2 regions of the Pseudoxanthomonas sp. LjRoot143 genome follow, and region 1 is predicted to be linked to the other one. Evidence: predicted binding sites of a transcription regulator. Region 1 holds the regulator's gene; the other holds the start of a gene.

Evidence for each region. Region 1 encodes FliA, which starts transcription of late flagellar genes. Its sites were predicted from a motif close to TAAAGTTTNNCNNNCNNNGGCCGATAA; they were not measured.
Region 2: ACSQ1W_RS06840 (HD domain-containing phosphohydrolase) is a predicted target of FliA. The motif match lies at 1,714-1,740, and genes of this name have one in related genera.

Annotation. Positions count from the first base shown of each region.
Region 1 covers NZ_CAXUPM020000001.1:2,049,693-2,053,900, reverse strand. The annotation lists gene ACSQ1W_RS09735 (chemotaxis protein CheA) at 1-291, opposite strand, end outside; gene ACSQ1W_RS09730 (hypothetical protein) at 319-462, opposite strand; gene ACSQ1W_RS09725 (protein phosphatase CheZ) at 500-1,117, opposite strand; gene ACSQ1W_RS09720 (chemotaxis response regulator CheY) at 1,117-1,497, opposite strand; gene ACSQ1W_RS09715 (RNA polymerase sigma factor FliA) at 1,615-2,367, opposite strand; gene ACSQ1W_RS09710 (MinD/ParA family protein) at 2,364-3,242, opposite strand; gene flhF (flagellar biosynthesis protein FlhF) at 3,232-4,208, opposite strand, start outside.
Region 2 covers NZ_CAXUPM020000001.1:1,458,688-1,462,895, forward strand. The annotation lists gene lysS (lysine--tRNA ligase) at 1-1,473, shown strand, start outside; gene ACSQ1W_RS06840 (HD domain-containing phosphohydrolase) at 1,881-2,963, shown strand; gene ACSQ1W_RS06845 (ATP-binding protein) at 2,967-4,208, shown strand, end outside.

The DNA of each region.
Region 1 (4,208 bases):
CCAGTCCAGCGATTGCTGGGCGGCGTCGAAGTGTTGTGCTTCCAGTGTCGCCTGGCCCGCGCGCACCAGTCCGAGCGTCTCCTCGGCCGCGTGGCAGAGATTGACCATCGCCTGGATGCCGAGGAAGCCGGCGCCACCCTTCAGCGTGTGGAAGCCGCGGAACACCGCATTGAGCTGGCCGCTGTCGGACGGGTCGTGCTCCAGCGTCACCAGCTGTTCGCCCAGCCGGTCGAGGATCTCCTGTGCTTCGATCAGGAAGTCGGCGGCGATTTCAGGGGTGACGGCAGACATGGGAGGACGGGGTACCGTGGCAGGCGATCAGCGGAAGGGATCGGGCAGGTGCATCGCGTGGGCGTGGCGGCGGCGCAGGAGGCGCCCGACCACGACATCGCACACCAGCAGCAATCCCACGAACAGCAGGACGACGGGATGGCGGGAACGGCGGGCGGAAGCAGCGTGCATGGCAGGTCTCCGGTTCCGCAGCGCACGTCCCCCGGGGCTACAACCCCAGGCCGGACAGCAGGTCGTCGGCGTCGTCCTGCGAAAACGCGTTGCGGTCAAGACCAGCAACGGCCGGGCCGGCGAGTTCTGAACCCTTCTCCTGCTTTTTTTCAGGCGGAGGCAGGCCGAGCGCGCCGAAACCCTCGTGCACGCGGCGCACGATGCCGGCCACGCGACGGATGATCTGGCCGGTGAGGTCCTGGTAGCTCTGCGCCAGCGCCATCTCGGACAGGCCCTTGCCGATGCGCTCCACCAGCGCCGCCTGTTCGGCGGACAGCGCGGTGGCCTTCAGTTCGGTCGCGTAGCCGCGGCACTGCTCGGCCAGGTCGAGGGTCTTGTGGCTGGCCTGTTCGGTCATTTCGACCACGTGGTCCAGGCGCGAGCAGGCGTCGTCGAGTTCGCCGGCATCGGTCGGGGGCAGTTCGCCCAGCGTCTGCGCGAGCTCGCGCGCCAGGCGTCCGAGACCTTGCATCATCGGCTGCGTGCGCCAGGCGGCGATCGCATCCAGTTCCCGGCGCCAACCGGCTTCGTCGCCCTGTTCCAGCGCATCGAGCGCGTGCTGCAGTTTTTCCACCAGCGCCGCGCGCGCACCGGTGGCATCGGCGACGGCGTTCATCAGGCGGCGGCTCCCAGGCGTTCGAAGATCTTGCCCAGCTTCTCTTCCAGCGTCTGTGCGGTGAACGGCTTGATGATGTAGCCGTTCACGCCGTTCTGCGCGGCCTCGATGATCTGTTCCCGCTTGGCTTCCGCGGTCACCATCAGCACCGGCAGCGTCTTGAAGCGGTCGTCGGCGCGGATGGCCTTCAGCAGCTCGATGCCGGTCATGCCCGGCATGTTCCAGTCGGTGACCACGAAATCGAAGCTGCCCTGGCCCAGCGCGGTCAGCGCGGTGGTGCCATCGTCGGCCTCGGCGGTGTTGGTGTAGCCGAGGTCGTTGAGCAGGTTCTTGATGATGCGGCGCATGGTGGAGAAGTCGTCCACGATGAGGATGCGCATGTTCTTGTTGGCGGTCACATCGAACTCCGGTAAAGCGTGCCCGGCGAGGGGCAACGGCAAGGCAGGGGCTGCACGCGGCGGCCTACCGGGGCTTTATCGGCAGGCTGCGGGGATTCTTCAGTCTTGGTCTTCCAGGCCGGCATCGGCCTTCTCGAACACCTGCAGGCGACCGCGCAGGCGCACCATGGCCTGGCCGTGGATCTGGCAGACGCGGGACTCGCTGACGCCCAGCACCGCGCCGATTTCCTTCAGGTTGAGCTCCTGCTCGTAGTACATCGACAGCACCAGCTGCTCGCGTTCGGGCAACTGACCGATGCACTTCACCAACTGCTGGCGGAACTCGCTGCGCTCCAGGTGCTGCTGCGGCGACGGGCCGCCGGTGCGCGTGGTGTTCGGTTCGCCGTGGTCGTCGATATGCGACTCCAGGCTCAGCACCTGGCCGCGCGCGGCGTCTTCCATCAGCCGCAGGTATTCCGGCAGCGGCATCTCCATGGCACTGGCCACTTCGGTGGCGATGGCGGCGCGGCCGGTGCGTTGCTCGATCTCCCGCACGGTGGCGGCGGCCTGGCGGGCGCGGCGGTGCACCGAGCGCGGCACCCAGTCGCCACGACGGATCTCGTCGATCATCGAACCGCGGATGCGGATGGAGGCGTAGGTTTCGAACGAAGCGCCCTGTTCGGCGTCGTAGCTGCGCGAGGCTTCCAGCAGGCCGATCATGCCGGCCTGGATCAGGTCGTCGATCTCCACGCTGGCCGGCAGGCGCGCCGCCAGGTGGTGGGCGATGCGGCGCACCAGGTCGGCGTGCTGGGTGACGAAGTCGTTCGCGCTGCTGCGTTGCACGGCGCGGTACTGGGCGGCGGCGGTGTTCATGCGGCCACCCCCCGCTGGATCAGGCGTTCGACGAAGAACTCGACGTTGCCGCGTGCGCCGACCGGCGGCTGCCAGCGGGCGGTGGTGCGCGCGATGTCGGTGATGGCGCGGGCGGACGGGCTGCCCGGGTAGGCCTTCACGACGGGCTGCTGGCGCTGCACGGCGCGGCGCAGCCAGTCGTCCTGCGGCACGGCGCCCAGGTAGTGCAGGGCGACGTCGCCGAGGAAGCGTTCGCAGACGCGGGCGAGCTTCTCGTACAGCTTCCTGCCTTCGTTGGGGTCGCGGACCATGTTGGCGATGACGTGCACGCGGTCCAGGCCGCGCTCGCGCGCCAGCACCTTGATCAGGGCGTAGGCGTCGGTGATCGAGGCCGGCTCGTCGCAGACCACCACCACGGTGTCCTGGGCGGCCTGGCAGAACGTCAGCACGCTGTCGCTGATGCCGGCGGCGGTGTCCACCACCATGAAGTCGAGCGCGCGTTGCAGTTCGGAGAACACGTTGACCAGGCCGACATGTTCGGCCGGCGTCAGTTCGGCCATGTGGCGGAAACCCGACGAGGCCGGCACCACCAGCACGCCCTCGGGGCCTTCCAGCAGCACGTCCTCGAGTCCGCAGCGGCCGGCGATCAGGTCGGCCAGGGTGAACTTCGGCGACAGGCCGAGCAGTACGTCGACGTTGGCCAGGCCCAGGTCGGCGTCCATCAGCAGCGTGCGCTTGCCCATTTCGGCCAGCGACACGGCGAGGTTGACCGACACGTTGGTCTTGCCCACGCCGCCCTTGCCGCCGGTGACGGCGACGACACGCACGGGATGGAACGCGCCGGGCAACGGCGGGGTGCTGCGGGGATTGGTCTGCAGCGGGTGATCAGGCGACATGGGTGGCCTCGGTCGAGCAGGGTTCGTCGGCTTCGCGGCGCAGCTGGTCCAGCCGCAGCACGAGGTGGGCGCTGTTGGCGCGGTGGAGGTCGTCGGGGACGCGCTGGCCGTCGGTCACCCAGGTCATCGGCAACTGGTGGTCGACCACCACGCTCAGCGCGCTGCCCAGGCGTCCGGTCTCGTCCAGCTTGGTCAGCACCACGCCTTGCGGCTGCACGGTGCTGAAGCGGCGGACCACTTCGTCCAGGTCGGAGAAGTGCGAATTGGCCGGCAGGCACAGCAGGGTCTTCACCTGGCCCGAGGCGCGCAGCCAGTTGAGCTGGCCGACCAGGTTGCGGTCGCGCTGGCCCAGGCCGGCGGTGTCGATCAGCACCAGCTTGTAGTCGCGCAGACGCTCCAGCACCAGCGCCAGGGTCTGCGCGCTGTCGGCCTCGTGCACGGCGATGCCGAGCTGGCGGCCGTAGCCGTGCAGCTGCTCGCGGCCGCCGACGCGGACGGTGTCGGTGGTGACCAGAGCGACATCGCGGGCGTTGTGGCGCTGCGCGAAGCAGGCCGCCAGCTTGGCGATGGTGGTGGTCTTGCCGGCGCCGGTCGGGCCGACCAGGGCGATGACGCCGCCGGTGTCGAGCAGATCGGTGTCGAGCACCGGCAGCTTCTTCGACAGCAGGCCCAGCATCAGGCCGCGGCCGCGATGCAGTTCGGTGTCGGCGGGAATCTGCAGGGCGATGTCGCGGGTGATGCCGGCGTCGAAGCCGTAGTCTTCCATCAGCTCCATCGCCTGCATGCGCACCGGCGAGCCGCGCAGGCGTTCGTCGGTGAGGCGATGCATCTCGCGCTCGATCATCTCGCGCATGGCGGACAGTTCGCCGCGCATCTGCACCAGCTGCTCGTCGCTCTCCCGCGCTTCCGCGGCGTTGTCGGTGACGACCGTCAGCGTCGGCACGGTGATGGCGGCCGGCATCGGGG
Region 2 (4,208 bases), 590 kb from region 1:
ATCGCCGAGCGTCGCGCCAAACTGACCGCATTGCGCGGGCAGGGCATCGCGTTCCCGAACGACTTCCGCCGCACCGACTATGCAGGCGACCTGCAGACGCAGTACGAGGACGCCGATCTGTGGTCCGGCGAGGCACTGGAAGGCAGCGGCCGGCAGGTGAAGCTGGCCGGCCGCCTGATGGCCAAGCGCGTGATGGGCAAGGCCAGCTTCGTGCAGATCCAGGACGAGTCCGGCCGCATCCAGCTGTTCCTGCAGGCCAACACGCTGGGCGCGGCCTACGATGCGTTCAAGGGCTGGGACATCGGCGATATCGTCGGTGTCGAGGGTGGGCTCACCCGCACCCGGACCGGCGAACTGTCGGTGAAAGCCGAGGCCCTGCGCCTGCTGACCAAGTCGCTGCGTCCGCTCCCGGACAAGTGGCACGGTCTGTCGGACGTGGAGCAGCGTTACCGCCAACGCTACGTCGACCTGATCGTTACCCCGGAAGCACGCGCGGTGTTCATCAAGCGCTCGCGCATCATCCGCGCGATCCGTGAATGGCTGGATACCCGGCGCTTCCTCGAGGTCGAGACGCCGATGATGCATTACATCCCCGGCGGCGCTGCGGCCAAGCCGTTCACCACCCACCACAACGCGCTGGACCTGGACCTGTACCTGCGCGTGGCACCGGAGCTGTACCTGAAGCGCCTGGTGGTCGGCGGCCTTGAGCGGGTCTACGAGATCAACCGCAACTTCCGCAACGAGGGTGTCAGCACCCGCCACAACCCCGAATTCACCATGCTCGAACTGTACGAGGCCTATGCCTCGTACACCGAGATCATGGACCTGACCGAAGGCGTCATCCGCGACGTGGCGCACGAGGTGCTGGGTACCGGGCAGGTCGTCTGGGACGGGCAGGACATCGATCTGGAGCCGGCGTTCCGCCGCTGGCGCATGGACGAGGCCGTCCGCCACCACAACCCCGAGATCAGCGCCGCCGACTGCACCGATCGCGACGCGCTCGTGCGTCACTGCGAGCGCCTGAAGATCCATGTGAAGCCGTCGTACGGCTGGGGCAAGCTGCTGCTGGAGATCTTCGAGAAGACGGTGGAGCACACCCTGGTGCAGCCGACCTTCATCACCGACCATCCGGTGGAGGTGTCGCCGCTGGCCCGCGCCAACGACGACCAGCCGGGCTATACGGACCGGTTCGAGCTGTTCATCAGCGGCAAGGAGATCGCCAACGGCTTCTCCGAACTCAACGATCCCGAGGACCAGGCGGCGCGCTTCATGGCGCAGGTCCAGGCCAAGGAAGGCGGCGACGACGAGGCGATGCACTTCGATGCCGACTACATCCGCGCACTGGAAGTCGGGCTGCCGCCGACCGGCGGCCTGGGTATCGGCGTCGACCGCCTGGTCATGCTGCTGACCGGCTCCGATTCGATCCGTGACGTCTTGCTGTTCCCGTATATGCGTCCTGAAAGCCAAGGCTGAACACGACGTCCCGGCGCGCCAACGAAGTGACGCTCCGGGGCAGAATACGCACCCGTCCGGATGACGCGGCGGGGCCACTGCTGCGGAAAGGGCGGTCGTCGGATGGCCGTTCCGCCGCCAGCTACCCGCCACGGACTGGCCGGGAGGGCGGCAAATCCGTGACGGAGGTCAATTTGTTGAGTCCCGACAGGTCGTGGCGGCAGCTGGCACGCTTCCTGCGTCGCTTTACGCGCAGGACGGTCAATTTTCCGCCGCCCGCGCCGATAGAGATCAGGGGAGGGGGCCCCGTGATTCGCATCGGTTCCCTTCGTGGTTCACGGACCCCGCCCGGGACCGTGCCGCCGGACAGGACTGACGACATGTTGGATGCGAGCCCCGCCGGAGTATCCTTGCCCGACAGCCACGCGATGTGGCCACAAGGGGTGGGTAACGCTTTGAACATCGTCATCGTCGACGATCAGACGTCTGCGCGCACGATGCTGCGCCATGTCATCGAGGACATCGCGTCCGAGCTGGCCGTCCATGATTTCGGCGATCCGCTGGCCGCACTGGAATGGTGCGAGAAGAACCGTACCGACCTGCTGCTGGATTACCGCATGCCGGGCATGGACGGGCTGGAGTTCGCACGGCGCTTCCGCCGGCTGCCGATGCACCGCGACATCGCGATCATCCTGATCACGGTAGTCGGCGACGAACCGATCCGCCAGGCGGCGCTGGAAGCGGGCGTCATCGATTTCCTGGTCAAGCCGGTGCGGCCGCGCGAACTGCGCGCCCGCTGCCGCAACCTGCTGCAGCTCCGCCAGCAGTCCGAGAACGTCAAGCAGCGCGCCCTGTCGCTGGAGCAGCGCCTGCTGTCCAGCATGCACGAGGTCGAGGAGCGCGAACGCGAGACCCTGTCGCGCCTGGCGCGCGCCATCGAGTACCGCGACAGCGGCACCAGCGCCTACCTGGAACGCATGGCCCACGTGGCCGGCCTGATCGCCGAGCAGCTCGGCTTGCCGGAAGACGAGGTGCGCACCATCGAGATGGCGGCGCCGCTGCACGACATGGGCAAGATCGCGATCCCGGATTCTGTGCTGATGAAAGCCGGTCCGCTGACCGCGGACGAAACCGAGGTCATGCGCCGCCACCCCAAGATCGGTCACCAGCTGCTGTCCGGCAGCCAGAACCGCTTCATCCAGACCGGTGCGCTGATCGCGCTGCGGCACCACGAGCGCTACGACGGCAGCGGCTATCCCGATGGCCTCGTCGGCGAGCAGATCCCGTTGGAAGCGAGGATAGTGGCGGTTGCGGACGTGTTCGATGCCCTGATCTCGCCGCGGCCGTACAAGAAGGCATGGGAAAAGGACGCCGCGCTGGCTTACCTGTACGCCCAGCGCGGTCGCCTGTTCGATCCCGCATGTGTCGACGCGCTGATCCGTGGGCGGGCGCGGCTGGACGACATCTGCGAACGCTATTCGACGGTGCAGAGCCGTCCAGGGATGGAGTGAGCCATGACCAATCCCATCAGCTGGATCAAGTCCCGACTGGCGCATCGCGGCGACAGCGAGCACGGCCAGGCGCTGATCCGCGTCGCGTTGATCTCCATCATCCTGGCCTACGCGCTGCTGCCGTCCTCGCGCGCCGCATTGCCGGCTGACCAGTACACCATCGTCCTGACCATCATCACCTCCGGCCTGGTCAACGGCCTGGGCATCTTCGCGTGGCTGCTCGTGCAGCCGGGCCAGTCGCACGTCCGTCGCGGCCTGGGCATGGTCGCCGACTACGGCCTGCTGGCCGCGGCGATGAACGGCATGGGCGAGCCGCTGTCGTGGGCGTACGTCGTGCTGATGTGGATCACGGTCGGCAACGGCCTGCGCTACGGCAACCGCTACCTGGTCGTCGCGGTGGCAATGGCCAGCACCGCGTTCGCCGCGGTGGTCGCCATGAACGACTACTGGAACGCCAACCTGACGCTGGGCGTGGGCCTGGTGCTTGGCCTCATCGCGGTGCCGATGTACCTGTCCGGCCTGCTGCGCGACCTGACCCGCGCCACCGACGAAGCGCGCCGCGCGAACGAGGCCAAGAGCCGCTTCCTCGCGAACATGAGCCATGAGTTCCGCACGCCGCTGAACGGTCTGGCGGGCATGTCCGAACTGCTGGCGACGACGCGCCTGGATGCGGAGCAGCGCGAGTGCCTGTCCACGATCCAGGCCTCCACGCGCACCTTGCTGGGCCTGGTCGAGGACGTGCTGGACATCTCCGCGATCGAGGCGGGCAAGGTCAAGCTCAACGTGGTGGAGTTCTCGCCACGCGAACTGGTCGACAACATCGGTCTGATCCTGATGCCGCAGGCGCGCGGCAAGCAGGTGCGCTACGAAGGCGTCGTCGACGATGCGATCCCGCTCAAGCTGCGCGGCGACGCCGGCCACCTGCGGCAGGTGCTGCTGAACCTGGCCGGCAACGCGGTCAAGTTCACCGACGAGGGCGAAGTACGCGTGGTCGTCACGCCGACCCTGGTCGAAGGCAGCCAGGTGCGCCTGCGCTTCACGGTCACCGACACCGGCATCGGCGTACCGCTCGCGCTGCGCGAGCGACTGTTCGAGGCGTTCGAGCAGGCCGACGTCAGCCTGTCGCGCCGCTACGGTGGCACCGGTCTGGGCACCACGATCGCCAAGGGCCTGACCGAGGCGATGGGCGGCACCATCGGGTTCGAGAGCCATGAACAACGCGGCAGCTGCTTCTGGGTCGAACTG